Regions from separate parts of the Streptomyces fungicidicus genome, predicted to be linked through region 1. Evidence: riboswitches for the same ligand, from Rfam matches in the RefSeq annotation. Region 1 holds a riboswitch; each other region holds the start of a gene.
What was found. A riboswitch is a leader RNA that binds a small molecule or an ion and turns the genes downstream of it on or off. The one in region 1 is predicted to bind cobalamin.
Positions count from the first base shown of each region.

Region 1 (7,240 bases):
CCCCACCCCGGGCGGCGGCCGGAACCGGCCCACGAAGTCCGGGAGCCCGAACTCCCGTGACGGCCCGTTCCGCCCCCGTCTCCGCTCCCCCGCACCGGTGACGACGGACAAGGGCTGACGCGCGCGGTCGTGGCATGCCGCGTTCGGAGTAATCGGCGGATCCGGCTCTCCGCTCGTGTCACGCTGTGGGCTTGTTCGGTCACGGTCGTGTCGGGAGGCCGGGTGAACCACTCGGGTGAGTGGCTGTACCAGCGTGAGAGGCGTGGGCGGTGAACGGCGGGGGCGGGGCCGGGCAGCCGGGGGCGCCCGGACCGCCGTCGCGCCCGGGCACCGGGCTGGAGCAGGTGGGCGCGCAGTTGCGGGCGCTGACCGATGCCAAGGACCGGCTGCAGGGCCTGCTCGACGCGGTGCTCGCCATCAGCCGGGAACTGGACCTGTCGGTGGTGCTGCGGCGGATCGTCACCACCGCCATGGAACTGGTGGGTGCCCGTTACGGAGCACTCGGGGTGCTGCACGAGTCCGGCGAGTACCTGCGGGAGCTCATCACGGCGGGCCTGAGCGAGGACGAGCGCGCGGCGCTGGCCGGGGTGGACTTCCCGCACGGCGAAGGGGTGCTCGGGCACCTCATCCGTGATCCGAGGCCGCTGCGGGTCGGCGACATCGCCTCCCATCCCGCCTCGGTCGGCTTTCCGCCCGGCCACCCGCGCATGCGCACCCTGCTGGGGATCGCCATCAGCGTCCGCGGCGAAATCTACGGCGACCTCTATCTGTCCGAACGCCACGACGGGCGGCCCTTCGACCGCCACGACGAGGACATCGTCGTCGCCCTCGCCGGCGCCGCCGGTGTCGCGATCGAGAACGCCCGCCTGTTCGCACAGGTCCGCGACAGTGCCGAGACCTTCCAGCGTCTGCTGCTGCCCACCCTGTCCGATCTGAGCCCCTTCACCGCCGCCACCGTCTACCGGCCCGCCGCCGAGCCGAACCGGCTCGGCGGCGACTGGTACGACGCCCTCGTGCTGCCCGACGGCTCGGTCGGGGTCATGATCGGTGACGTCGGCGGCCACGACCTGCGGGCGGCCGCCGCCATGGCCCAGGCCCGCAGCATGCTCCGCGCGCTGTTCTACGACCGCCGCACCCCGCCCAGCGAAGTGCTCACCCAACTGGACCACACGCTGCACGCCACCACGGACATCCCGGTGACGACGGCCTGCCTGGCCCGGGTGGAGCCCGGGGAGTCCGGCTGGGTGCTGCGCTGGAGCACCGCCGGACACTTCCCGCCCCTGCTGATCGGCCCCGGCGCGGAGACGGAGTACCTGTACGCCGAACCCGGCCTGCCGCTCGGGGTGAGCACCGGCGAGCACCGCCCCGATCACACGCGCCCGCTGCCGCCGGGTTCGGTGCTGGTCTTCTTCACCGACGGACTCGTCGAGCACCCCGCACGTCCCCTCGACGAGAACCTGACCGCGCTCGCCGGTCTCGCCGCCTCCCTCGTCTCACGGCCGCTGCAGGAGTTCGTGCAGGCACTGGCCGACCGACACCCCAGCGACGGCCGCGACGACATGGCCGTCCTCGCGCTCCGCGTCCCTCTCGGCCCCGGTCCCCCGCCGGGCGCCGCCACGGCCGGACGCAGCCGCTGAGGTCGGCGGGGCTCCGCCGGTACCAGGGGAAGGCGTCAGGGCACGGGGGACGGACGGTCCTCCCCGGGGGACGCCGGCCTCGGGGCGCGGCGCAGGAAGCGGATCACCGGACGGTCCCGTTCGTGCGTCACCTCGGCGCGGACGCCGTAGACGTCCTCGATGAGGGCGGGGGTGAGCACGTCCGACGGGCTGCCCTCCGCGACGGTGCGGCCCTCCCGCAGGACGAGCAGGCGGTCGCAGTACATCGCGGCGAGGTTGAGGTCGTGCAGGGCGACGACGGTGGTGACGGGCAGCGAGGCGATCAGGTCGAGCAGGTCCAACTGGTGTTGGATGTCGAGGTGGTTGGTCGGCTCGTCCAGCAGCAGCTCGCGGGGTTCCTGGGCGAGGGCGCGGGCGATCTGGGCGCGCTGGCGTTCGCCGCCCGAGAGGGTGTGCCAGGACTGGGCGGCCCGGTCGGTCAGGCCGGTGCGTTCCAGGGCGGCGGTGACGGCGCGGGCGTCGGCGTCCGACGCCGGAACCCAGAGGCGACGGTGCGGGACACGGCCGAGGGCGACGACGTCGCGGACGGTCAGTTCGGTCTGCGTGTGGGCGTGCTGTCCGACGGTGGCGACACGGCGTGCGGCGGCGCGGCGGCCGACCTCGGGCAGGGGCCGTCCGTCGAGCGTGACGACGCCGGCGGAGGGGGCGAGGACGCCGGCGAGCAGACGCAGCAGCGTCGACTTCCCGGAGCCGTTGGGGCCGAGCAGGCCGACGGTCTCGCCGGTGCGCGGGAACAGGGTGACGCCGTCGACGATGAGGCGGCCGTCGGTGCGGCGGGCGACACGGTCCGCGCGCAGCCCGCCGTCCGGGCGGGAGTCCGTCATGTCTTCCTCCGGCCCCGGTACAGCACGGCGACGAAGGCCGGGACGCCGATGAGGGACGTCACCACGCCCACGGGGACCTCCTGGGGGTCGACGACGGTGCGGGCGAGGGTGTCGACCCACACCAGGAACACGGCTCCGGCCAGCGCGGTGACCGGCAGCAGCCGGGCGTGGCCGGAGCCGGTGAGCGCGCGGACGGCGTGCGGCAGCACCAGGCCGACGAAACCGATCGCCCCGGTGCAGGCGACCAGTACGGCCGTGAGCAGCGCCGTGGCGGACAGCAGCACCAGGCGGGCTCGGACGACGTGCACGCCGAGGCCGGCGGCGGCCTCCTCGCCGAAGGCGAAGGCGTCCAGTGTGGTGGCGTGGGCGAGGCAGACGGCCAGGACGGCGCCGAGGGCCGCCGCGCACAGCAGCACCTGGCCCCAGTCGGCGCCGGTGAGGGAGCCGAGCAGCCAGAACAGCACGCCCCTGGTGGTCTCGGCGTCGGCGGACGTCAGCACGATGAACGAGGTCAGCGCGGAGAACAGCTGCATGGCGGCGACACCGGACAGCACCACCCGGTCCATGCCGCCGCCGAGGCTGTGACCGAGCAGCATCACCAGGGCGAAGGAGAGCAGGGCCCCGGCGAAGGCGCCCGCCGACAGCGACACGGTGCCACCGCCCACCCCGAGCACCACGACGGCGACCGCGCCCGTTGAGGCTCCGGAGGACACACCGAGGACGAAGGGGTCGGCGAGCGGGTTGCGCAGCAGCGACTGCATGACCGCGCCGCACAGCGCGAGCCCCGCTCCGCACACGGCGGCCAGCAGGGTGCGCGGCATCCGCAGGTTCCACACGATGCCGTCCCTGAGCGGCGGCAGCGTGCTCCCGCCGCCGCCGAGGTGGCCGGCCACGGACGCCCACACGTCGGCGGTGGAGATGTCGGCGGGCCCGATGGTCACGGCGACGGCCAGGGAGACGGCCAGTGCCACGAGCCCTCCGCCGGTGAGCAGCAGGACCCTGCCGCTCACTTGGCGAGCCCGAAGTCGCGCAGCGCGGCGGCGACCTGTTCGATCCCTTCGACGGTGCGCAGGGACGGGTTCATCGCCTGCCCGCTGAGCCGGACGTACCGCTTCTCGCGCACGGCGGTGAGGTTGCGGGTGGCCGGGTTGGTCTCCAGGAACCGGATCTTGGCATCGGCGGACTCGGCGGTCTGGGACTTGCGGGTCAGGTCGCCGAGGACGATGACGTCGGGGTCGCGGTCGGCGACGGTCTCCCAGTTGATCTGCGGCCACTCGTCGTGGGTGTCGGCGAAGGCGTTCTCCGCGCCGACGGCGCGGGTGATGGCGCCGGGGGCGCCGCAGCAGCCGGCGAGGTAGGGCGACTGGGAGTTGGCGAACCAGTACATGAGGGAGGTGCCGGAGGCGTCCAGGCCGTCGGTGGCCTTGCGTACCCGGCGTTCCAGCTGTGCGACCAGTTCGTCGCCGCGTTCCTCGACACCGAAGGTGCGGGCCAGGTCGCGTATCTCGCCGTAGACGGTCTCGAGGGTCAGCGCCGTGGCGCGCGAGCCGTCGCCTCCGCTGTCGTTGTCCTTGCCGGCGGCGCAGTCGGACGGGGAGACGTACGTGGGGACGCCCAGTTTCTCGAACTGCTCACGGCTCGCGACGCCGCCCGTGCCGAGGGTGGAGACGAAGGAGGCGGTGACGAAGTCGGGTCCGGCGTCCAGCACCTTCTCGAAGGACGGGTTGTTGTCCGCCAGCCGGGGCACCGACGCGTTGGCCTTCTCCAGGCCCTTCATCACGGGGTCGGTCCAGGTGGCGGTGCCGGCCATGCGGTCGGCGAGGCCGAGGGAGAGCAGGATCTCGGTGGTTCCCTGGTTGAGGGAGACGACGTGCCGGGGCGCCGACTTCAGGGTGACCTCGTGCCCGCAGTTGTCGAGGGTCAGCGGGTAACCAGCTTCCCGCTTGCGCGAGTTGGAGTCGGCGTCGGCACCGGGGCCGCCGCACGCGGTGAGCGGCAGGGCAGCGGCGAGGAGGGCGGCCGCGACGCGGCGGCGGGAAGCGGTACGGGTACGGGGCATGGAGACGCCTTGCACTCGGGGCTCGAACGCGGAGCCTGGCCTACGGAGAACCTCCCCGCCCACGGCGGGTAGGCGCCAGCAGGTCTTCGGACTCGGGTTCGTCCGGACGGAGCGCCTTCCCGGGATGCCGTGCGCCGGCCCTTCGGCCGACCCGCGCCGCCCCAGTGGCGTCGAGTGCCCCGCCCGTCCCCCTCACCGCTGCGCGTCAGTTCCGGATTCCCACCGGATTCCCTGGCCTCGGATGTGGCACGACTGGCCCCCGCAATCTATCAAGATCACTCGTGGGGACCGGCCGCGGGGCGTGCCGGGCGTCAGCACCACGGACTTTTCCTCGGCGAACCAGGAGTGATCGACTCCCAGGCCCCGGACGACGTAGTCGCCCTGCCGGGCAGGCGGGACGCCGCGCCCCGCGGATGAAGCGCACCAGCGGCCATCCCCGGTCCAGTGCGGTGTCCTTGCCGGCAATGCCCAGGTACACGCTGTCGTTCATGGTTCCGGGAACGTAGTGCACGACGTGTCCCCGTCCGCGAGTACACGGCAGGGACAGGGCGACGCCCCGCCGCACCGGCGTGCGGCGAAGCGTCGCCCGCGGGCCCGCGAAGGGCCGTTCAGCTCTGCGGCCGCTTCCCGTGGTTGGCCGCGTGGTTGCGGCGGGCCTTCTTCTTCCGGCGCCTCTTCGAGGACATGGGCGTCTCCCTTGTGACGTGGGGCCGTGAGACCGTGTCCCGCCCGGCCGTTCCGGAACCGGCGGACGGCGATGGACCGCCGCCCATTCTTCCGCAGGGCTCCCGGCGCCGCGACTCGCGCCGTGCCGGACACCGCGCACGTCCACACTGTTGTCGCCGCGCGCCCGCCGGGCGACGATGGGCCCCAGCGCATCGCCCCGCGGGAGGCCATGGTGACCGATCCCTGGGTGGCCCTGGAGCCAGGAGCCGACCCTGCCGAGCGCGTACGCGCGCTGCACCGGGCGCACGAGACCTTCACCGAGGCCGGCACGGTGCCGCGCCCGGTGCGCGGCGTGGTCGCCGACTCGTGGCGGCGTTCGGCGCGCGCCGGGGTCCACCCGGACGGCTCCGCCGACGTCGAACTGACGGACGGTGACCTCGGGACCTACCGCGCCGAGCATCCGCTGGCCCATGTGATGCCGCTGTTCCGGGAGTTGCTGGGCACGTTCGCCTCCGACGGCCGCCATCTGCTGGCGGTGTGCGACGCGCGCGGCAGGCTGCTGTGGGTCGAGGGGCACGCGTCGACGCTGCGGCAGGCGGGGCGGATGAACTTCGTGCCGGGCGCACGGTGGTCGGAGAGCGCGGTCGGGACGAACGCTCCGGGCACGGCGGTCGCCGTCGGCCGTCCGGTCCAAGTGTTCGCGGCCGAGCACTTCGTGCGGCGCGTGCAGCCGTGGACGTGCGCGGCGGCACCCGTGCACGACCCCCGCACGGGGCGGCTGCTCGGTGCGGTGGACATCACCGGCGGCAACGGCCTCGCGCATCCGCACAGCCTCGGGTTCGTGCGTGCCGTGGCCCGTGCGGCGGAGTCCCAGCTGGCGTTGCTCACGCCGGGCCGCCCGGCCGCCCGCGGGTCCGAACTGGCGGTGCTGGGCCGCGACCGTGCCGTGCTGACGACGGGGGGCCGCGGGATACGGCTCAGCCGCCGGCACAGCGAGATCCTCGTCCTGCTGGCCGAGCGTCCCGACGGCCTGACCGGCGACGAACTCGCGTGCGCGCTGTACGAGGACGAGTCGGTGACGCCGGTGACGCTGCGCGCCGAGCTGGCCCGGCTGCGTCAGGTGCTCGGGCCGGGGGTGCTCGCGTCGCGTCCCTACCGGCTCACCCTGCCCCTGGAGTCCGACGCGGCCGTCGTCGAACGCCGGCTGGCGGCGGGCGCGGTCACCACCGCCCTGGCCGGCTACCCCGGCCCGCTGCTGCCCGCCTCCCGGGCGCCGGCGGTCGTACGGCTCAGGCGCCGCCTCGCCGACGGGCTGCGCGCTGCGCTGGTCGCGGGCGCGGATCCCGACCTGCTGGCCGACTGGGTCCACGCCCCGTGGGGCGAGGACGACGTGGAGGTGTGGCGGGCGCTGGCCGCGGCCCGGCCCACGCCGTCCCACCGGGCCCGGCTGGCCGCGCTGGAGGCGGAACTGGCGGCTCCGGGCGGGTGGGCCGGCCGCGAGGACGGGTAGCGGCGCCGGCCGGTCCGCAACGTGGTTGCAACGTTCGCGTCCCTACGCTCCGGCGCAGAGCTGCCCAACGGCGGGCGGCGCTGCCGAAGGAGGCCAGTCCGCATGACCCGTTACGCGGCGCCCGGAAGCGAGGGCGCGATCGTCTCCTACCTGCCCCGCTACGACCACTTCATCGGCGGGGAGTACGCGCCTCCGGTCAGGGGACAGTACTTCGAGAACCCGAGTCCGGTGAACGGGCAGCCGTTCACCGAGGTGGCACGCGGTACGGCGGAGGACGTCGAGGCGGCGCTCGACGCGGCCCACGCGGCCGCGCCCGGCTGGGGGCGCAGGTCGGCGTCCGAGCGGTCCGACATCCTGCTGAAGATCGCCGACCGCATGGAGGCCAATCTGGAGGCCCTGGCGGTCGCGGAGAGCTGGGAGAACGGCAAGCCCGTACGGGAGACCCTGGCGGCCGACATCCCGCTGGCCATCGACCACTTCCGCTACTTCGCCGGCGCCGTGCGCT
Region 1 covers NZ_CP023407.1:336,875-344,114, forward strand. The annotation lists gene CNQ36_RS01370 (MFS transporter) at 1-60, shown strand, start outside; gene CNQ36_RS01375 (PP2C family protein-serine/threonine phosphatase) at 270-1,637, shown strand; gene CNQ36_RS01380 (ABC transporter ATP-binding protein) at 1,673-2,500, opposite strand; gene CNQ36_RS01385 (FecCD family ABC transporter permease) at 2,497-3,510, opposite strand; gene CNQ36_RS01390 (ABC transporter substrate-binding protein) at 3,507-4,559, opposite strand; cobalamin riboswitch at 4,620-4,831, opposite strand; gene CNQ36_RS35935 (hypothetical protein) at 5,168-5,332, opposite strand; gene CNQ36_RS01400 (GAF domain-containing protein) at 5,458-6,735, shown strand; gene exaC (acetaldehyde dehydrogenase ExaC) at 6,838-7,240, shown strand, end outside.

Region 2 (7,240 bases), 5.2 Mb from region 1:
TCTCACCTCGCAAATCGGCCTTTTCTGGCAGATACCCGTAATCAGGCGCCGCACACGAGGGCCGGGGGCGTCACCGTGTGCCAGCCGGCCGTGCGGTCGCACCAGCGGTCCAGGAGGGTCCGGTCGTGTCCCACGGCCAGCAGGCCCGCGCCCGTCGACGCGCGGTAGTCCTCGACCACCCCGACCAGCGCCGCCGTGGTCGACGCGTCCAGCATCGCGGTCATCTCGTCGCAGATCAGCCAGCGGGGGCGCAGCACCAGGGCGCGGGCCAGACAGGCGCGCTGGAGCTGGCCGTCGCTGACCTCGTGGGGGCGGCGGGTGAGCAGGTCGGGGGTGAGGCCGACGGTTCCGGCGAGGTCGGTCACCCGGCCGGGGACGGACGCACGGCGGCCGGTGGCGCGCAGCGGTTCGGCGATCAGGTCGGTGAGGCGCAGACGGGGGTCGGCGGAGAGGCGGGGCTGCTGGAAGACGACGCCGAACGCGGTGCGCAGCTCGCGGGGCGCGCGGTGGCGCCAGCGGCGCACGGGGGTGCCGTCGACGACGACCTCCCCGGAGTCCGGGCGGTGGAGCAGGGCGGCGACCCTCGCCAGGGTGGACTTGCCGCAGCCGCTGGGGCCGAGCAGGCCGACGGCCTCACCGGGGGAAACGGTGAGCGTCGCATCCCGTACGGCGGGGGCGCGGCGGTCGTATCCGGCGGTGATGGCGCGCAGTTCAAGCACGGATGTCCTCCGGGGCGGCCACGGGGACCGGGTGGTGGCAGGCGACCGAGTCGGTGAGGGGCGGGAGGACCGCGCAGTCGCCGGTGGCCCGGTCGCAGCGGGCGGCGAAGGCGCAGCCCGCGGGCAGGGCGCCCAGTTCGGGGGGCATTCCGGGGATCGGCGTGAAGGCACGGTCGGGAAGGGCGTCGAGGAGGCCCCGGCTGTAGGGGTGGCGGGGGCCGGGGGTGCCGAAGAAGGCCTTGGCGTCGGTGAGTTCGACGATGCGGCCCGCGTACATGACCGCCACGCGGTCGGCGACGCGTTCCGCCGCCGCCAGGTCGTGCGTGATCATCAGCAGGGCGCGGCCGCCGTCGGCGTCGACGTGGCGGCGCAGTTCGTCGACGGTGCGGTCGACCAGGTCGCGGTCCAGGCCGGTGGTCGGTTCGTCGGCGAGGAGGAGGGGCGCGTCGCCGATCAGGGCGAGGGCGGTGGCGGCGCGCTGGGCGAGGCCGCCGGAGAGTTCGTGCGGGTAGCGGTCCAGGTGGTCGGCCGGGAACTCGGCGCGTCCCGCGGCCCGTTCGGCCGCGGCGCGCAGGGCGGAACGGCCCCGGACGCCGGTGAGCCGGGCGACCGTCTCCTCCGTCTGGGAGCGGATGGTGCGTACGGGGGTGAGGTGCGCGGCCGGGCTCTGCGGGATGAGGCCGATCCGCCGGCCCCGCACGGTGCGGGCGAGGGTGTGCTCCCCGGCGGTGAGCAGATCCAGCTCGCCGAGCAGCGCTCCGCCGGCGGTCTGCGCGTTGGCGGGGAGCAGGCCGAGGAGGGCGGAGGCGAGGACGGACTTGCCGCAGCCGCTCTCCCCGATCAGCGCCAGGCACTCGCCGGGCGCCACGTCGAAGTGGGCGTCGGTGACGGCGGCGACGCGCCGCCCGCCCGGCAGCAGGAACCGTACGGACAGGCCGCGCACCGACAGCACGGGGGTTCGCTCGGTCACAGCGTCAGCTCCGATCGGCGGCGCGGGTTGATCCGCTCCCGCCAGACACCGGCGAGGCCGGCGACGGCGAGGGTGGGGACGATGAGGAACAGGCCGGGGAAGAGGGTCGGCCACCACTGTCCGGCGAGGAGGGAGCCGCGGGCTCCCTGGATGAGGGTGCCGAGGCTGGCGGTGTGGGTGGGCAGACCGAGGCCGAGGAAGGACAGCGCCGACTCGTGCCACATGGCGTGCGGGACCATCAGGACGGCGGCGAGGCCGGCCTGGGGCAGCACGCCGGGCAGCAGGTGGCGCACCGCCACCCGCCACCGGGAGGCGCCGCCGGAGACGGCCGCGTCGATGTACGGGCGGGAGCGCAGCGAGAGGACCTCGGCGCGCACGATGCGGGCGGTGGAGAGCCAGTGGGTGACGCCGACGGAGATCACCACCGGCCAGACGCCCGGCCGGAACATGGCGACGACGAAGATGCCCAGCAGCAGGTGCGGGACGGAGGAGAAGGTGTCGACGAGGCGCATCACCGCGCGGTCCACCCAGCCGCCGAGCGCGCCGGCGGTGGCGCCGACGGCGGTGCCGATCACCGTGGCGGTGAAGGCGGCCACGACGCCCACCAGCAGCGACACCCGGAGCCCGTAGACGCAGCGCAGCAGCAGGTCCCGGCCCACGTCGTCGGTGCCGAAGGGGTGCGGCCAGCTCGGCGGCAGGAGTTTGGCGGCCAGGTCCACGGCCTGCTGGTCGAGCCGGACCAGCGGCGGCACGAGGAGCACCGCGAGGACGGTCACGGCGACCAGGGCGGCCGAGACGCGCAGCCGGAGGGTGTGGGTGGAGCGGCGGGCGGTGCCGTGCGTGCGCCACACCGTCTTCGTCACCGCGGTGGGGTCAGCCATGGGGTCACATCTCATTCAGCTTCACCCTCGGGTCGGCCAGTCCGTAGAGCAGGTCGGCGAGGAGGTTTCCGGCGAGGACGGCGGCAGTGGCGAGGGTGGCCAGCGCGGCCAGCAGCGGGAAGTCGACGGAGGTGGCCGCCTCGACGGTGGCGGCCGCGATGCCCGGCCAGCTGAAAACGGTCTCCACCAGCAGGGCCCCGGTGATGAGTTCGGGGACGCGGGAGCCGATCAGGGTGAGCACGGGCAGCAGTCCGGAGCGCAGGGCATGGCCGAGCAGCACGGTGCGTTCGCTCAGGCCGCGGGCCCTGGCCCCGCGCACCGGGTCCTCCGCGAGTGCGTCGCCGACGCCCTGGCGGACGTAGAGGGTGAACCAGGGCAGCTGGGAGACGGCGAGGACGCCCGCGGGCAGGATCAGGTGGCTCGTGACCTGGCCGAAGGTGACCTGGTCGCTGCCGGTGTCGGTGAGTCCGCCGGCCGGGAGGACGTCCAGCTGGAGGGCGAACAGCCAGACGGCGAGCAGGGCGGTCCAGAAGACCGGCGCCGCCTCCAGGGTGTACGCGAGGGAGGTGACCGCGCGGTCGAGGAGGGAGCCGGGGCGGCGGGCCGCGAGGACGCCGAGCACGGTGCCGAGCAGTACGGCCGCGGCGAACGCGGCGGCGCACAGCAGGGCCGACCAGAACAGTCGTTCGCCGATCACCTCGGCGACGGGCTGCCGCATGACGGCGGACTGGCCGAGGTCGCCGCCGAGCGCGGAGGTCAGCCAGTCCCACCAGCGGGCGGTGAACGGGCGGTCCACGCCGAGGTTCTCCCGCAGCCGGTCCAGGGTCTCCTGGTCGGCGCCGAGCGCCGCGGTACCCGCGTACGCCTTGACGGGGTCGAAGGGGGAGGCGGCGGCGACGGCGAAGACGCCGAAGGTGACGACGAGCAGCACGGGCACGGCGAACAGGGCCCGCCGTGCCGTGAGCCTGGCCATCTCGCCATAGGGAAGGGCGGTCACGTGCGGGGCCGCCAGTCCTCGACGTTCCACCAGGGGCCGCTGGCGAAGCCGTGCTCGTGCGGTTCGGTCTGGGTGGTGAGGTCCTTCCAGCGGTCGGCGAGGACGTACATGTGGTCGATGTGGGTGAGGAAGGTGTAGCCGGGGTTCTTGACGAGTTCGCGCTGGATGTCGTCGTAGGCGGCCTCGCGTGCCTGGGTGTCCTGGCTACGGCGGCCGGTGTCGAGGGCCTCGTCGACGGCCGGGTTGTCGTAGCGGGCCATGTTGTTGAAGCCGTCCCCGGCGAGGGAGGAGTGCAGCAGGGTGTAGAGGCCGAAGTCGGGGTCGCCGGTGCTGCCGAAGCCGGCGAGCACGGCGTCGTGGTTCATCCGGGGCTCGATGACCTCCCAGGTGGCGCTCTCCACCCGGACGTCGATGCCGGCCTTCTTGGCGTCGGAGGCGTAGGCGAGGGCGTGGTCCTGGCGGACCTTGTCGCCGGAGGGGTAGTAGAGGGTGAACCGGGCGGGGCGTCCGTCCTTGGCGCGGATGCCGTCCTTGCCGGACTTCCAGCCGGCCTCGTCCAGGATGCGGCCGGCTTCGGTGAGGTCACGGGGCCGCTCGACGTCCTTGGCGAACCAGGGGTCGTCGACCGGCAGGGGGCCGTAGGCGGGGCGGCCCGCGCCGTCGAGGATCTTGTCGACCATGGCCCGGCGGTCCACGGCGAGGTCGAGGGCGCGGCGGATCGCGGTGTCGCCGGCGACCGGGTTGCCGGTGGGCAGGGTGACGGCGCGGAAGTCGTACGAGGTCGCCCGGTACGTCTTCTTGTCGTCGTCGCCCTTGAAGGTGGCGGCGAGGTTCGGCGGGAGGGTCGCGCCGTCGAGGTCGCCGGAGCGCAGCCGGGTGGCGCGGACGTCGTCGTCGGCGATGATCGCCATGGTGAGCTTTTTCACCTTGGGCTCGCCGCCCCAGTAGTCCGGATTGGCCTTGAAGGTGAGCTTCTCGCCCTTGCTCCAGCCGGTGAGGACGTACGGTCCGGTGCCGACCGGTCTGGTGTTGAAGGAGCCGGTGTTGGGGTCCTGTCCGCCGGCGACGTGCTCGGGGACGACGGGCAGCACGGTGCGGGCGGCGAAGGCCGCGTAGGGGTGGGCGAGGGTGAAGACGACCTTGTCGTCGCCGTCCGCCCGCACCTCCTCGACGGCGGCCAGTTCGCTCTTGGCGGTGTTGTTGGTCTTGTCGTCCAGCACCGTGCGGTACGTGAAGACCACGTCGTCGGCGGTCAGCGGCTCGCCGTCGCTGAACCTCACGCCGTCGCGCAGGGTGTACGTGTAGGTGCGGCCGCCGTCGGTGATCTCGGGGAGCGCCTTGGCCAGGGCGGGCTTCAGTTCCATGCCGGCGTCGCGGGCGAGGAGTCCGTCGAAGATCTTGGAGTTGCCGTCCTTGCCGTAGCCGAGGAGCGGGCTGAGGGTGTCCGGTTCGGTCGGGACGCCGATCACCACGGAGTCGGCGGACGCCGCGCCGTCCGCGCCGCCGCTGCCCGGCGCCGAGCAGGCGGCCACCGCGCCGGCCATCGCGACCGCGGCGGCGGCACCCCGTATTCGTCGGGTCGTCATCGGACCTCACACCCCTGTTGCCTGAGAATGACCTGTTGCCTGAAAACAGTTGTTGCATATTAATTGCAGCAAGACACTGCCCAGGACACCGGCCCCTCACTCCCCGCCCCTGCCGTCGGCGCCCCTCGTGTCAAGTGCGCAGGTGTGCGCCGGGACCCGAGCCCGCGAGCGCCGTCCGCGCGCCCCCCGTGGCCGCTTGTCACCGGACCGGAACGGGCACTACTGTCGCCACGCCTTGGTGACGGGAAATCGGTGCGATACCGGTGCGGCCCTCGCCACTGTGATCGGGAAGTCCGGCTCCAGCCCTCACGGGCAGCCACTGGGTTCTAGGACCCGGGAAGGCGGAGCACGGGCGGTGGTACCCGTCAGCCAGGAGACCGGCCAAGGCGCGTCAACCATCCACGAGGTGCTGGAGAGGGTCTGCTGAGCCATGCACATAGCCGAGGGTTTTCTGCCACCGGTGCACGCGGTCGCCTGGGGCGTCGCGTCGGCGCCGTTCGTCGTCCACGGAGCCCGGTCGCTCATCCGTGAAGTCAGGGAACATCCCGAGAGCACGCTGCTGCTCGGCGCTTCGGGAGCGTTCACCTTCGTCCTGTCCGCGCTGAAACTCCCGTCGGTGACGGGGAGTTGCTCCCACCCCACCGGCACGGGGCTGGGCGCGATCCTGTTCCGGCCGCCGGTGATGGCGGTGCTGGGCACCATCACACTGCTGTTCCAGGCGCTGCTGCTCGCCCACGGCGGGCTGACCACGCTGGGCGCCAACGTCTTCTCGATGGCGGTCGTCGGGCCGTGGGCCGGCTACGGCGTCTACCGGCTGCTGCGCCGGTACGGAGTGCCGCTGATGGTCGCGGTGTTCTCCGGCGCGTTCGCCGCCGACCTGTCGACGTACTGCGTGACGAGCGTGCAGCTCGCGCTCGCGTTCCCCGACCCGGCCGGCGGATTCCTGGGCGCGCTGGGCAAGTTCGGCTCCATCTTCGCCGTGACGCAGATCCCGCTGGCGGTGAGCGAGGGGCTGCTGACCGTGCTGGTGATGCGCATGCTGGTGCAGTCGAGCAGGGGTGAGCTGACGCGGCTCGGGGTGCTGGTGACCTCGGTGGCCGGGCGGAAGACGGCCGACCCGGCGGAGGCGGTGACGCGATGAGCCGCAACGCGAAGATCAACACGCTGCTGCTGGCGCTGGTGGCCGCGCTCGCGGTGATCCCGCTGGTGTTCGGGCTCGGCGACCACAAGGAGGAGCCGTTCGCGGGCGCGGACGCCGAGGCGGAGACGGCGATCACCGAGATCGACCCGGACTACGAGCCCTGGTTCTCGCCCCTGTACGAACCACCGTCCGGTGAGATCGAGTCGGCGCTGTTCGCCCTGCAGGCGGCGCTCGGCGCGGGCGTGATCGCCTACTACTTCGGGCTGCGGCGCGGACGGCGGCAGGGCGAGACGCGGGCCTTGGAGCGGCTGCGGGCCGAGGCGGACCGCGGTGACGGGGCCGGCTCCCCGCGGCCACGGATCTGACGGCCCGTGCTGCCGATCGACGCGGCGGCGCACAGCAGTCGCTGGCGCCGCCGTCATCCCGTGGACAAGGCCGTTCTGGGGCTGGGCCTCACCGTGCTCGCGATCTCGCTGCCGCCCTGGCCGGGCGCGGCATTGGTCCTGGTGACGGCGCTCGCGGTGCTGCTCGGCCCGGCGGGCGTGCCGGCCCTGCGGCTGTGGCGGGCCTACCGGGTGCCGCTGGGCTTCTGCGTCACCGGGGCGCTGACGCTGCTGGTTCAGGTGGGCGGACCGGACGGGTTCGTGTCACCGGCCGAGGGCGGGCCGCTGCGCGCCGGGGAGTTGCTGCTGCGCACGTCGGCGGCCTCGCTGGGCGTGCTGCTGTTCGCCTTCACCACCCCGATGTCGGACCTGCTGCCGCGTCTGGTGCGCGCCGGGGTGCCCGCGCCGCTGGTGGACGTGGCGCTGGTGACGTACCGGATGAGCTTCCTGCTGCTGGACTCGGTCCGCCGGGTCCGCGAGGCGCAGGCGGCCCGGCTCGGGCACACCACCCGGGCGGCGGCCTGGCGGTCCCTCGGCGGGCTCGGCGCGACCGCGTTCGTCCG
Region 2 covers NZ_CP023407.1:5,548,004-5,555,243, reverse strand. The annotation lists gene CNQ36_RS25365 (ABC transporter ATP-binding protein) at 42-719, opposite strand; gene CNQ36_RS25360 (ABC transporter ATP-binding protein) at 712-1,689, opposite strand; gene CNQ36_RS25355 (ABC transporter permease) at 1,686-2,570, opposite strand; gene CNQ36_RS25350 (ABC transporter permease) at 2,575-3,543, opposite strand; gene CNQ36_RS25345 (ABC transporter substrate-binding protein) at 3,564-5,153, opposite strand; cobalamin riboswitch at 5,373-5,553, shown strand; gene CNQ36_RS25340 (energy-coupling factor ABC transporter permease) at 5,584-6,294, shown strand; gene CNQ36_RS25335 (energy-coupling factor ABC transporter substrate-binding protein) at 6,291-6,659, shown strand; gene cbiQ (cobalt ECF transporter T component CbiQ) at 6,666-7,240, shown strand, end outside.
Region 2: another riboswitch for cobalamin. It lies ahead of CNQ36_RS25340 (energy-coupling factor ABC transporter permease); the one in region 1 lies ahead of CNQ36_RS01390 (ABC transporter substrate-binding protein).

Region 3 (7,240 bases), 4.8 Mb from region 1:
CAGGTCCTCCACCAGATACGAGTTGACCTGGAGGAACTCCCCGGACAGCGTCTCGCGCTTGAACAGGTTGGACACCTGCGGCTCGATGCACTCGTACACGCCGGCGATGGACGCGATGGTGGCGGTGGGCGCGATCGCGAGGAGCAGCGAGTTGCGCATCCCGACGGCCGCGATCCGCGCCCGCAGCGCCGCCCAGCGCTCCGGCCAGGTGAGCTCCGTGTCGTAGTGGTCGGGGTGCAGCACGCCCCGGGCCGTACGGGTCTTCTCCCAGGCGGGCAGCGGACCGCTTCGCTCGGCGAGGTCCGCGGAGGTCTCGTACGCGGCGAGCATGATCCGCTCCGCGATCCGGGTGGACAGGGCCTTCGCCTCGGGCGAGTCGAAGGGCAGCCGCAGCCGGAAGAGGACGTCCTGCAGGCCCATCGCGCCCAGACCCACCGGGCGCCAGCGGGCGTTGGAGCGGCCCGCCTGCTCGGTCGGGTAGTAGTTGATGTCCACGACCCGGTCGAGGAAGGTGACGGCCGTGCGGACGGTCTCGTCCAGCCGCTCCCAGTCGAGGTCGCCGGCGGCCTGGTCGACGAACGCGCCGAGGTTGACCGACCCCAGGTTGCAGACCGCGGTCTCCCCGTCGTCGGTGACCTCGAGGATCTCCGTGCACAGGTTGGACGAGTGGACGACGTGGCCCGGCTCGGCGGTCTGGTTGGCGGTGCGGTTGGCGGTGTCCTTGAAGGTCATCCAGCCGTTGCCGGTCTGCGCCAGGGTGCGCATCATCCGGCCGTACAGCTCGCGGGCCGGAAGCGTCCTGCGGGCCAGGCCCTGCGCCTCCGCGGCCCGGTACGCCGCGTCGAACTCCTCGCCCCACAGGTCGACCAGGCCGGGCACGTCGGCCGGGGAGAACAGCGACCACGGCGCGTCGGCGTCCACCCGGCGCATGAACTCGTCCGGCACCCAGTGCGCGAGGTTCAGGTTGTGCGTACGGCGGGCGTCCTCGCCGGTGTTGTCGCGCAGCTCCAGGAACTCCTCGATGTCGGCGTGCCAGGTCTCCAGGTAGACCGCCGCCGCGCCCTTGCGCCGGCCGCCCTGGTTCACGGCGGCGACCGAGGCGTCCAGCGTCTTCAGGAACGGGACGATGCCGTTGGAGTGCCCGTTGGTGCCGCGGATCAGCGAACCCCGGGCGCGGATCCGGGAGTAGGACAGGCCGATGCCGCCGGCGTGCTTCGAGAGGCGGGCGACCTGGTGGTAGCGGTCGTAGATCGAGTCCAGTTCGTCCAGGGGGGAGTCCAGGAGGTAGCAGGACGACATCTGCGGGTGCCGGGTGCCGGAGTTGAACAGGGCGGGGGAGGAGGGCAGGTAGTCCAGGCGGCTCATCAGCCCGTACAGCGCGGCGACCTCGTCCACCGACCGCGCGCCGTCGTCCTCCGCGAGACCGGCGGCGACCCGCAGCAGGAAGTGCTGGGGCGTCTCCACCACCTTGCGGGTGACCGGGTGGCGCAGCAGGTAGCGGCTGTGCAGGGTCCGCAGGCCGAAGTAGCCGAAGCGGTCGTCGGCCCGGGTGTCGACCAGCGCGTCGAGACGCTCGGCGTGCAGCCGGACGAACGCGGCGGTCCGGTCGGCGATCAGACCCTCGCGGTGTCCGGTCGCCACGGAGCCGGTGAACGAGGTGACGCCCTGCGAGGCGGCCTCGGCGCGGATGCCGATGGTCAGCAGCCGGGCGGCGAGCCGGGAGTAGGCCGGGTCCTCGGAGATGAGACCGGCCGCGGCCTCGGTGGCGAGTTCCCGCAGCTCCGCCTCGTCGGCACGGGCCGACCGCCCGCGCAGCGCCGCGGCGGCGACCCGGCCGGGGTCGGCGTCGGGCAGGTCGGCGGTCAGCTCGGTCAGGGTCCGCAGCAGCGCGGCACCGGGGCCGTCGCTCTCCGGGGTCACGTCGACCGCTGAAGCCGGATCGGCTGGCGCGATGGTCACGTGGGGCTCTCCCTCGCTCGGCACGGGGCCTCGAAGAGCGCAGGGGGCAGTACACGAGCGCACACGGCCTCGCGTCCACCGGCCCATTCCGCGAGGCCCGGACGTCAGACACCCGGACCGGACGGCCGGGCGCACTGTCGGCAGGTCCTCGGACTGACGCCCATGCACGCGGGCATGGGTACACCGTTGCGGGACAGTTCCGGACTCACACCGGATTCCCCTGCGGCGACAGCGAGCATGAGCATACATCTTGTGCCGGGTGCCGCCAGCAACCCCATATGTTGTGTCGCGGACGTGTCAGAGCGTCAACTCATAAGTGAGCAGAGTGATGTCGTCCAGCTCCGGCAGGGGGTTCCAGTCGCGCTCCGGGCTGCGGGTGAAACCCAGCCGTTCGTAGAGGCGGTGGGCCGAGCGCATGGTGCGCTGCGTCGACAGCACGACCCGGACACAGCCCTCGACGGACCGCGCCCGGCCGAGGCAGGCGCGCACCAGGGCCTCCCCGGCACCGCGGCCCCGGGCCGCGCGGGCCACCGCGAGCATCCGGATCTCCGCCTCACCCGGCCCCGCTATGTCGGCCATCGGCCCGCCGGCCGGCACGAAGGTGACGCCGCCCAGCAGCGCGCCGTTCTCCACGGCGACCAGCACCTCGGCGGCGGCCGCCCGTTTCGCCACGTCCCTCAGCTCACCGAGGTACGCGTCGCTCTCCCCGAAGTCGAGGAGGCCGTCCCGCAGGTAGGCCCCCGCGGTGATCTCACCGAGTTCCCCGTGCTCGCCGGGTTCCACCGGCCGGATGACGATGTCCATGAGGGGGAGTGTGCCGGACGGGGACGGCAGCGGGCCGCCGGATTTCTCCGGCGGCCCGCTGCTTGGTGCGTACGGCGTCAGTGCGAGCTGCCCGCCGTGGCCGGCGGGAGCTCCACCTGGACACCGGGGTCGCCCGCGTCCGCCGTGTAGTCCTGCGGCTTGGTCTCGTCGACGCCGTCGGGCGCCTTCACGGCCCGCATCACGAAGGTCAGCACGACCGTGACCAGGACGTTGATCACGAAGGCGGTGAGACCGATGTAGCCGATCTCGCCGATGCCCGGGATCTCCTTCGACGACCCGCCGAAGTGCTTCTGGGTGGGCGAGGCCACCCCGTACGCGGCGACCGTGCCGTAGACCATGCCGACCGCCCAGCCGCCGATCAGCGCCCAGCGGTGGAACCAGCGGGTGAACAGGCCGCCCACCAGCGCCGGGAACGTCTGCAGGATCCAGATGCCGCCCAGCAGCTGGAAGTTGATCGCGACCGTCTTGTCCATGGTCAGGACGAAGACCAGCGCGCCCACCTTCACCAGCAGGGACACGATCTTGGAGACCTGGGTCTCCTGCTTCGGTGTCGCGTCCGGCTTGAGGAAGTCCTTGTAGATGTTGCGGGTGAACAGGTTCGCCGCCGCGATCGACATGATCGCCGCCGGCACCAGCGCGCCGATGCCGATCGCCGCGAAGGCCACGCCCGCGAACCAGTCGGGGAACATGTTCTCGAACAGCTGGGGGATCGCCAGCTGACCGTTGCTGACCTTGACCCCGGCCGCGATCGCCATGAAGCCGAGCAGCGCCAGCAGGCCCAGCATCAGCGAGTACAGCGGCAGGATCGTGGTGTTGCGGCGGATCACCTCACGGCTGCGCGAGGACAGCGTCGCGGTGATCGAGTGCGGGTACATGAACAGCGCGAGCGCCGAGCCGAGCGCCAGCGTGGCGTACGTCCACTGGCCAGCCTCGCCCGGCACCGTCGCGCCGCGCGGCGCGCCCGTGGCCGGGTTGGTCTCGCTGTACGCCTCGCTCGCCCTGGCGAAGATCTCGTCGAAGCCGCCCAGCTTGATCGGGATGTAGATGATCGCCACCGCGATCACCAGGTAGATCAGCGTGTCCTTGACGAATGCGATCAGCGCGGGGGCCCGCAGACCGGACGAGTACGTGTACGCCGCCAGCACACCGAAGGCGATCAGCAGCGGCAGGTCCTTGATGAACCAGTTGGTGTCCTCGCCGCCGCCGACGCCCATCACGTCCAGCACCGCCTGGATGCCGACCAGCTGGAGCGCGATGTACGGCATCGTAGCCAGGATGCCGGTGACCGCGACGGCCAGCGACAGCCCCTTCGAGCCGAACCGGCCGCGCACGAAGTCCGACGTCGTCACATAGCCGTGCTTGTGCGACACCGACCAGAGCCGGGGCAGGAAGGTGAAGATCAGCGGGTACACCAGGATCGTGTACGGCACCGCGAAGAAGCCCGCCGCGCCCGCCGCGTAGATCGCCGCCGGCACGGCCACGAAGGTGTACGCGGTGTACAGGTCGCCGCCCAGCAGGAACCAGGTGACCCAGGTCCCGAAGGACCGCCCGCCCAGACCCCACTCGTCGAGGCTGTGCTCGTTCTCGGCCTTGCGCCACCGCGAGGCCATGAAGCCCATCGCCGTGACCAGCAGGAAGAAGAAGATGAAGACGGCGAGTGCCACGCCGTTCACGCCGTCGTTCACTGCGACGCACCGCCCTTCGCGGCGGAGCGGGCGCGCTGGTCACGCTGCCACAGCTTGTACGCGATCATGGTCAGCGCGGTGGACAGCAGCACCCACAGCATCTGGTACCAGTAGAAGAACGGGATGCCGATGAACACCGGGTCGGTCTTGGCGTAGGACCCGACCCACAGCATGGCCACGAACGGTGCGACGAGACAGAGGGCGATGACGACGCGCACGGGCGTCACCACCGGCCCTTCTCTGGTTTCTGGGGCTTGTGACATCTGACGGCTCCCGTCCCCTCACTGATCACCGGCGGTAATGCGCAGGAAATCTAGGTCAGGGCGCGGCGCGGTCGTAACCCCTCGTCCGGACAGCGGTACCCAGGCGCCGCCCAACCGAGAGGCAACAGCAACGAAATTCCTGTCAACCGCCCGCTTCGTCGGGTTTTGCGGGCCGGGTCCGGGCGCGGACCGGCCGTGCCGGGCCCGGTTCAGTCCTGGGGGCGCTTCAGACGCGCGACGAACTTGTACCGGTCACCGCGGTACACCGACCGCACCCACTCCACCGGCTGTCCGTCACGGTCCCGCGAGTGCCGGGACAGCATCAGCATCGGCAGACCGACGTCGGTGCCGAGCAGGCCGGCCTCGCGCGGGGTCGCCAGGGACGTCTCGATGGTCTCCTCGGCCTCCGCGAGACGGACGTCGTACACCTCGGCGAGGGCGGTGTAGAGGGAGGTGTACTTCGTCAGGCTGCGGCGCAGCGCGGGGAAGCGCTTCGCGCTCAGATGGGTGGTCTCGATGGCCATCGGCTCACCGTTGGCCATGCGGAGCCGCTCGATGCGCAGCACCCGTCCGCCGGGGGTGATGTCCAGCAGCCCGGCGAGCCGGTCGTCGGCGGTGATGTACCCGAGGTCCAGCAGCTGGGAGGTCGGCTCCAGCCCCTGGGCGCGCATGTCCTCGGTGTACGAGGTGAGCTGGAGCGCCTGGGACACCTTGGGCTTGGCGACGAAGGTGCCCTTGCCCTGGATGCGCTCCAGACGCCCCTCGACCACCAGCTCCTGGAGCGCCTGGCGCACGGTGGTGCGCGAGGTGTCGAACTCGGCGGCCAGGGTGCGTTCGGGCGGGACCGGGGTGCCGGGCGGCGCCGTCTCGGTCATGTCGAGCAGGTGCTTCTTCAGCCGGTAGTACTTGGGCACACGCGCCGTACGGACCGCGGTACCGCCCTCGTTCGCCGCACTGCTGACGTCGGTGCTCATGCTCTGCCTTCCCGGCTCCGGGTGACGAACGACCGACATCCCCATCGGCCACGGCTGACATCGTGGCACGGCTCGGGGCGGGGGTGTGCCCCGCACGCTCCGTGATCCCCTTTGTATACCCCTGCGACCGAGGCTGGTCTAGTCCACGGCAGGTCGGCCGTCACCGCCGCCCGCCCCCGGAACGCGTGCTCAGATGCCCTGCCAGTCCGGCTTGTTCGCGTAGGTGTGCCGGAAGTAGTCGGCGAGCTTCAGCTTGGAGGCGGCGGCCTCGTCGACGACCACCGTGGCGTGCGGGTGCAGCTGGAGCGCGGAGGCCGGGCACACCGCCGCCACCGGTCCCTCGACGGTCGCGGCGACCGCGTCCGCCTTGCCCTCGCCGGTGGCGAGCAGCACCAGGTGGCGTGCCTCCAGGATGGTGCCGATGCCCTGGGTGATGACGTGGTGCGGGACCTGGCCGATGTCGCCGTCGAAGAAGCGCGCGTTGTCCACCCGGGTCTGCTCGGTCAGGGTCTTGATGCGGGTGCGCGAGGCGAGCGAGGAGCACGGCTCGTTGAACCCGATGTGCCCGTCCGTGCCGATGCCGAGCAGCTGGAGGTCCACGCCGCCGGCCTCGGCGAGCTCCCGGTCGTACGCCTCGCAGGCGCCCTGCACGTCCTCGGCGGTGCCGTCCGGGCCCATGAAGGCGTCCATCCCGATGCCGAGCGGCTCCAGCACCTCGCGCCGGAGCACGGAACTGTAGGACTCGGGGTGGTCGGCGGGCAGTCCCACGTACTCGTCGAGCTGGGCGATCCGGGCCTTGGAGGCGTCCACCGCTCCGGAGCTCACCCCGGCCGCCAGTGCCTGGTAGACGGGCAGCGGGGTCGAACCGGTCGCCACCCCCAGCAGCGCGTCGGGCTTGCGCCGCAGGAGCGCGGCCATGGCATCGGCGATGAGCTCGCCGCCCGCCTTGGCGTCCGCAACGATGACAACTTCCACGGTGGGCCTGCCGATCTTCAGGGAACTCGACTGGGACGGGGACCCGAGGGACGCGGGTCCGGGTGTGGCGCAATGTGGTTTAGACCAATCTCAATCTAACAGAGCGGGCGCCGGGGCCGCTCCCCGAAATTGCCGCGCACGACCGGCCCCGCACGGGAAGCGGGCGGGTTAGGCTGCCTGACGGAACGCCCGCGCGCGCCCGCACGGGCGGCGGTGCGACGGCGGACCGCGAAGCGACAGAAACCAACGGTGTTCCACGCATTTACACGGACAGTGGTCTAGTCCACAATGGCGTAGCAGGACACGACACAAGCCTGCCTTCCCCGCACAGGAAGGCGGAACCGAGGAACCGGAGCTCTCTGCCCTGACTGCCCCGGCTCCTCGTCCCTCGGCCGACCGGGACCGCACACCCCACGGCCGATATTGCTCCGGGCTGCGGTGCCGGGAGGGTTGAGGGTCCCTCTCAGGCGCCGCGGCCCGCGGGTGTTTCGGGGCCCCGCGGACCGCCGGGTACGCTCGCTGACGTGCCCTCCATGAACGAACTCGTACGCCAGCACAC
Region 3 covers NZ_CP023407.1:5,182,279-5,189,518, forward strand. The annotation lists gene CNQ36_RS23810 (ribonucleoside-diphosphate reductase subunit alpha) at 1-1,959, opposite strand, end outside; cobalamin riboswitch at 2,082-2,241, opposite strand; gene CNQ36_RS23815 (GNAT family N-acetyltransferase) at 2,257-2,763, opposite strand; gene mctP (monocarboxylate uptake permease MctP) at 2,841-4,469, opposite strand; gene CNQ36_RS23825 (DUF3311 domain-containing protein) at 4,466-4,732, opposite strand; gene CNQ36_RS23830 (GntR family transcriptional regulator) at 4,942-5,706, opposite strand; gene nagB (glucosamine-6-phosphate deaminase) at 5,896-6,681, opposite strand; gene CNQ36_RS23840 (sensor histidine kinase) at 7,206-7,240, shown strand, end outside.
Region 3: another riboswitch for cobalamin. It lies ahead of CNQ36_RS23810 (ribonucleoside-diphosphate reductase subunit alpha); the one in region 1 lies ahead of CNQ36_RS01390 (ABC transporter substrate-binding protein).

Region 4 (7,240 bases), 1.4 Mb from region 1:
TAGTCCCGCAGGCGTTCGCCCACCTCCGCCAGCTGCTCCGGGGTCAGCAGACTCGGGGACAGGGCCGGCAGCGAGGACGCGGTCAGCCAGAGGCGGCACATCCACTCCAGCTGGGCCGTGCGGTCGTAGGCCAGGTCGAGCGTGGTGCCGTGGGTGACGGTGCCGTGGTTCTGCAGGAGACAGCCGGTGCGGCCGTCGAGCGCGCGGAGCATGTTCTCGGCCAGCTCGTCGGTGCCGTACGTGGCGTAGCGGGCGACCCGGACGGGTCCGCCGAGCGCCGCGGCCATGTAGTGGATCAGCGGCAGTTCGTCGACGAGCGTGGAGACGGCCGTCGCGTGCACGGCGTGGGTGTGCACGACGGCGCGCGCCCCGGTCGTGCGGTAGACGGCCAGGTGCATGGGCAGCTCGCTGGTGGGGACGAGCGTGCCGAGGACCTGCCGGCCGGTGAGGTCGACACCGGTCACGTCGTCCGGCGTCAGCCGGTCGTACGGCACACCCGACGGCGTGACCAGGACGGTCTCGCCGACCCGCACCGAGACGTTGCCGGAGGTGCCGACCACGAGTCCGTCGGTGACCGTCCGGCGCGCGGCCCCGACGAGTTCCGCCCAGGCGCGCACCTCCTCCCCGCCCGCCCGCCTTCGCTCGGTCATGCCGCGATCCTGCCAGGCGCGGCACGCTTCCGGGTGACGGACGTCTCTTCTGCGGGCCCTCGGCCGGCCGGGAAAGATCCACCGGAGGCGGCCGGGCCCCCGGGCGCCGGGCCGCCCACGGGGACACGGCCCCGGCCCCGCCATCCGGCGGAGCGCCCACCCCCTCTTACGGTCACCACGATGCCCATTCCAGTTCATCTTCCGTTCACCCTGGTTACCTACGTTCGACCAGCCAATGACCTCGAACGATTGCCTGGGTAAATGGAAAGCTTCTCGCTGATCCTCGCGATTGTGGTGGTAACCGCTCTCGCGTTCGATTTCACGAACGGTTTCCACGACACCGCGAACGCGATGGCAACGACCATTTCGACCGGTGCGCTCAAGCCCAAGGTCGCGGTGGCCATGTCCGCCGTGCTGAACCTTGTGGGCGCCTTCCTCTCGGTGGAGGTCGCCAACACGATCTCCAAAGGCCTCGTAGACGAGGCCGGCATCCGTCCCGAGGTCATCTTCGCCGCCTTGGTCGGCGCGATCCTCTGGAACCTCCTGACCTGGCTGGTCGGCCTGCCGTCCAGCTCCTCGCACGCACTGATGGGCGGCCTGATCGGCGCCACCGTCGCCTCCGCCGGCTTCGGCGCGGTGCACGGCGACGTGCTCGTCACCAAGGTCCTGATCCCCGCCATCGCCGCCCCGCTGGTGGCCGGCCTCGCCGCGATGCTCGCGACCCGGCTGACCTACCGCATGGGCAAGAAGGCCAACGGCAAGGCCGCCGAGAAGGGCTACCGCGCCGGACAGATCGCCTCCGCCGGCCTGGTCTCCCTGGCCCACGGCACCAACGACGCCCAGAAGACGATGGGCATCATCACCCTCGCCCTGGTCGCCGGCGGCACCCTCGCCCCCGACTCCGACCCGCCGATGTGGGTCATCCTCTCCGCGGGCATCGCCATCGCGCTCGGCACCTACCTCGGCGGCTGGCGCATCATCCGCACCATGGGCAAGGGCCTCACCGACCTCCAGCCGCAGCAGGGCTTCGCCGCCCAGACCAGTGCCGCGACGGTCATCCTGGCCTCCTCGCACCTCGGCTTCTCCCTCTCCACCACGCATTCCGTTTCCGGTTCCGTGATGGGTGCGGGCCTGGGCCGCAAGGGCGGTGTCGTCCGCTGGTCGACGGCCACCCGGATGTTCGTCGCCTGGGGCCTGACGCTGCCGGCGGCGGCCCTGGTCGCGGCGCTCGCCGAATGGGTCTGCGGCTTCGGCAGCTGGGGCACCGCCGTCGTGGCCGTCTTCCTCGTCTCCTCCAGCGCGGCGATCTGGAAGATCTCCCGGCGCGAGGTCGTCGACCACACCAACGTCAACGACCACGACGTGCCGGGCGAGGAGCCGTCCGGCGTGGTGACGCAGGCGATGGCCGCCGTGAGCCCGCCCCCGGCGGGCGCCGTGACCGAGGAGTTCGCCACGATCCCGGCTCCCGCCGACACGGCACCGCCGGCCAAGACCACCGTCTGACCGCGACCCGGTAGACCCCGGCACGAAGGAAGAAGAGCACCATGAAGATCGACTGGGCGGCCCTCGGTTCCGTCTTCGGCGTCAGCCTCGTGGTCACCGTGGCCCTGGTGGCCCTGTTCACCCTCGGCATCAGCGGCCTGTCCCGCCGCGAGCGGGCCGCCGCGCAGGGCCAGTCCGCGGCCCTGGCGGTCACCGGCGCCTACGCCTGCTTCGCCGCGTGCGCGGCGGCGGTGGCGTACGGCATCTACCTGATCATGGCCTGATCCCTCCCCGGTCACCGCGACCGCGGAAGGTCTCCGTCCCACGGGCGGTGCGGGAGCCCCGGCTCCCGCACCGCCCTTCGGCGTGCGCGCGCCCCGCGGTTCCCCCACCGAAGCCCCTCTGTGGGCCTCGGCACACTTCAGCCTCGCAGGTCAACGGCAAGTTGACGGCCCTTCCGGAGCCGTGGTGGACTGCCTCAGCCAATACGGCGGCAGGAGAGGAAGCCGGTGCGATTCCGGCGCGGTCCCGCCACTGTCACCGGGGTGCAGATGCACCCCGGGAGCCAGGAACTCTCGCCGCCGGTCTCGTCGAACCAGGGCGTGGACACCCTGAGTGAGGACATATCGCCATGCGCGGCTGCCTGTTGAGGTCGACCAGCGAGACACCGCCCCGCTCCGGGGCCGTTCCCTCCGGATCCGTCACCGGCTGAACCCATGGGTGCCGATCGCGTGTTCGCGTACGGCGCCGCCGCCGGCCTCCTCGGCGACCTGCTCCTCGGCGATCCCCGCCGCGGTCATCCGGTCGCCGCTTTCGGACGGGCCGCGGCCGCCGTGGAACGGGTGCTGTGGCGGGACGACCGGGGCCGGGGCGCCGTGCACACCGCCGTGTGCGTCGGCGGGACCGTCGTCCTGGGAAGCCTCGCCGCCCGCTCCGTACGCTCCTCCCCCGCCGCCTCCGCCGCCCTGACCGGCGTCGCCACCTGGGCCGTCGTCGGCGGGACCTCGCTGGCCCGGGAGGCCCGCGCCATCGGGCGGGCGCTGGACGCCGGGGACGTCGAGGCGGCCCGGGCGTGGCTGCCGCACCTGTGCGGCCGCGACCCCCAGGCGCTGGACGCCGACGGGATCGCCCGCGCGGTGGTCGAGTCCGTCGCCGAGAACACCTCCGACGCCGTGGTGGGCGCGCTGGTGTGGGGCGCCGTCGCCGGGGTGCCGGGACTGCTCGGGTTCCGGGCCGTCAACACGCTCGACGCGATGGTCGGCCACAAGTCCCCGCGCCACCTCCGCTACGGCTGGGCCTCCGCCCGCCTCGACGACGTGGCCGGCTGGCCGGGGGCGCGGCTGACCGCCGTGCTCGCCGCGCTCGCGGGCCCCGACCCGCGCGGCGCCGTACGGGCGTGGCGCGCCGACGCCGCGAAGCACCCCAGCCCCAACGCCGGGCCCGTGGAGGCGTCGTTCGCCGGCGCGCTCGGCGTGCGGCTCGGCGGGACCCTCTCCTACGGCGGGCGGGTCGAACACCGGCCCGTCCTCAACGGCGGCGGACGTGCCGTGTCCGTGGCCGACATCGACCGGGCGGTACGGCTCTCGCGGCGGGTCGGCTGGCTCGCGCTCGCGGCCGGTGCCGCCGCGCGGAGGGTGACGAAGGGACGTGCATCGTGAACGGTGGGGGGCTGCTGGTCGCCGGGACCACCTCGGACGCCGGCAAGAGCGTGGTGACCGCCGGGATCTGCCGGTGGCTGGCGCGGCAGGGCGTCAAGGTCGCGCCGTTCAAGGCGCAGAACATGTCGCTGAACTCGTTCGTGACGCGGGAGGGCGCCGAGATCGGGCGGGCGCAGGCCATGCAGGCCCAGGCCTGCCGGGTGGAGCCCACCGCGCTGATGAACCCGGTGCTGCTGAAGCCGGGCGGCGAGCAGTCCAGCCAGGTGGTGCTGATGGGCAGGCCGGTCGGCGAGATGACCGCCCGCGGCTACCACGGCGGACGCCAGCAGCGGCTGCTGGGCACGGTGCTGGACTGTCTGGAGCAGTTGCGGGGCACGTATGACGCGGTGATCTGCGAGGGGGCCGGCAGCCCGGCCGAGATCAACCTGCGGCGCACCGACATCGTGAACATGGGGATCGCCCGGAGCGCCGGGCTTCCCGTCCTCGTCGTCGGCGACATCGACCGGGGCGGCGTCTTCGCCTCCTTCTTCGGTACCGTCGCCCTGCTCTCCCGCACGGACCAGGAGCTGGTCGCCGGGTTCCTGGTGAACAAGTTCCGGGGCGACGTGTCGCTGCTGGAGCCCGGACTGGAGATGCTGCACGGCCTCACCGGGCGCCGGACCTACGGCGTGCTGCCCTTCCGGCACGGGCTCGGCATCGACGAGGAGGACGGGCTCCGGGTGTCGCTGCGCGGCGCCGTCCGCGAGTCGGCGGTGGCCGCCCCGCTCGGCGAGGACGTGCTGCGGGTCGCCGTCTGCGCGGTGCCGCTGATGTCCAACTTCACCGACGTGGACGCGCTGGCCGCCGAACCCGGTGTGGTGGTGCGGTTCGTGGACCGGCCCGAGGAACTCGTCGACGCCGACCTCGTGGTCGTGCCCGGCACCCGCGGGACCGTCCGGGCCCTCGACTGGCTGCGGGAGCGCGGCCTCGCGGACGCCCTGCGGCGACGGGCGGCCGAGGGGCGGCCGGTGCTCGGCATCTGCGGGGGCTACCAGCTCCTCGGGGAGTCCGTCGAGGACGACGTCGAGAGCCGGCGGGGCCGCGTCGACGGGCTCGGCATCCTGCCGGTGCGGGTGCGGTTCGCCCGCGAGAAGACGCTCACCCGCCCCGTCGGCGAGGCGCTCGGCGAGCCCGTCGAGGGATACGAGATCCATTACGGCGTCGCCGAGGTGCTGGGCGGGGAAGTGTTCATCTCCGACGACCGGGGACGCGGCCTGGACGGCTGCCGGGTCGGGAAGACCTGGGGCACGCACTGGCACGGCTCGCTGGAGTCGGACCGCTTCCGGCGGGCCTTCCTGCGCAAGGTGGCCGCCGCCGCGGGACGCCGCTTCGTGCCGGCCCCCGACACCTCGTTCGCCGCGCTGCGCGAGGAGCAGCTCGACCGGCTCGGCGACCTGATCGAACAGCACGCGGACACGGACGCGCTGTGGCGGCTCATCGAGTCCGGCGCGCCGCAAGGACTGCCCTTCATTCCACCGGGAGCACCCGCATGAGCACTGTGTTGTTGTTGTCGACCGCCGACACGGACCTCCTGGCGGCCCGTGCCTCCGGGGCCTCCTACCGGATCGGCAACCCGGCCCGCGTCGACGTCGCGGACGAGCTGCCCGCGCTGCTCGACGGGGCGGACCTCGCCGTCGTACGGCTGCTGGGCGGCAAGCGTGCCTGGGAGGACGGGCTCGCGGCGCTCAGGGCGTCCGGGGTCCCGGCGGTGCTGCTCGGCGGCGAGACCGTGCCGGACGCGGAGCTGATGGCCGAGTCGACGGTGCCGGCCGGAGTGGTGGCGGAGGCGCTGCGCTACCTCGTCGAGGGCGGCCCGGAGAACCTGACCGAGCTGGCCCGGTTCCTCTCGGACACCGTGCTGCTGACCGGCGAGGGCTTCGAGGAGCCGCGGAGGATGCCGGAGTACGGCGTCCACGGCGCCCGCGCCGTGCGGGCCGGCCGCCCGACGGTCGGCGTGCTCTTCTACCGCGCGCACCACCTGAGCGGCAACACCGGCTTCGTGGACACCCTGTGCGACGCGATCGAGGCGCGGGGCGCCAACGCCCTTCCGGTGTACTGCGGTTCGCTGCGCGGCGCCGACGCAGGGCTGTACGAGCTGCTGGCGAAGGCGGACACCCTGGTCGCCACGGTGCTGGCGGCCGGCGGCACCCACGCCTCACAGGCCTCGGCGGGCGGTGACGAGGAGGCCTGGGACATCGGGGCGCTGGCCGACCTGGACGTGCCGGTGCTGCAGGGGCTCTGTCTCACCTCCTCGCGGGCCGCCTGGGAGGAGTCCGACGCCGCCCTGTCCCCCATGGACGCGGCGATGCAGGTCGCCATCCCGGAGTTCGACGGACGGCTGATCACGGTCCCCTTCTCCTTCAAGGAGCAGGGCCCGGACGACGTCCCGGTGTACGTCGCCGACCCGGAGCGGGCGGCCCGGGTGGCCGGCATCGCCGTGCGGCACGCGGTGCTCGGGCACCGGCCGAACGCGGAGAAGAAGCTCGCGCTGGTCTTCACCGCGTACCCGACCAAGCACTCGCGCGTCGGCAACGCGGTGGGCCTCGACACCCCGGCCTCCGCGGTGCGGGTGCTCGACGCGCTGCGCGACGCGGGGTACGGGGTGCACGGGTACCCCGACAACGGCGACGAGCTGATCCACCGGCTGATCGAGGCGGGCGGCCACGACGTGGAGTGGCTGACGGAGGACCAGCTGGCCGCCGCGCCCGCGCGGGTGCCGCTCGCGGACTACCGCGCCTGGTTCGAGAGGCTGGACCCGGCGCTGCGGGACGCCATGACCGAGGCGTGGGGGGAACCGCCGGGCTCGCTGTACGTCGACGGCGACGACATCGTGCTGGCCTCCCTCCGGTTCGGGAACGTCGTCGTGATGATCCAGCCGCCGCGCGGCTTCGGCGAGAACCCCATCGCCATCTACCACGACCCCGACATGCCGCCGTCGCACCACTACATGGCCGCCTACCGGTGGCTGGAGGCCGCGACGTCGGAGGGGGGCTTCGGCGCCGACGCGATCGTGCACATGGGCAAGCACGGCACCATGGAGTGGCTGCCGGGCAAGGGCCTCGGACTGGGCGCCGGCTGCGCACCGGACGCGGTGCTCGGCGACCTGCCGCTGATCTACCCGTTCATCGTCAACGACCCCGGTGAGGGCACCCAGGCCAAGCGGCGCGGGCACGCGACGGTGGTCGACCACCTCGTCCCGCCGATGGCGCGCGCCGACACGTACGGCGACCTCGCGAAGCTGGAGCAGCTCCTCGACGAGTACGCCCTGGTCTCCGACCTGGACCCGGACAAGGCCCCGGCGGTACGGGCGCAGATCTGGACGCTGGTCAAGGCGGCCGAGCTCCACCACGACCTGCACGTGGACGACCAGCCGGACGACGACGACTTCGACTCGTTCGTCATGCACATCGA
Region 4 covers NZ_CP023407.1:1,764,306-1,771,545, forward strand. The annotation lists gene CNQ36_RS07995 (class II aldolase/adducin family protein) at 1-650, opposite strand, end outside; gene CNQ36_RS08000 (inorganic phosphate transporter) at 912-2,153, shown strand; gene CNQ36_RS08005 (hypothetical protein) at 2,195-2,416, shown strand; cobalamin riboswitch at 2,585-2,726, shown strand; gene CNQ36_RS08010 (cobalamin biosynthesis protein) at 2,849-3,790, shown strand; gene CNQ36_RS08015 (cobyric acid synthase) at 3,787-5,322, shown strand; gene cobN (cobaltochelatase subunit CobN) at 5,319-7,240, shown strand, end outside.
Region 4: another riboswitch for cobalamin. It lies ahead of CNQ36_RS08010 (cobalamin biosynthesis protein); the one in region 1 lies ahead of CNQ36_RS01390 (ABC transporter substrate-binding protein).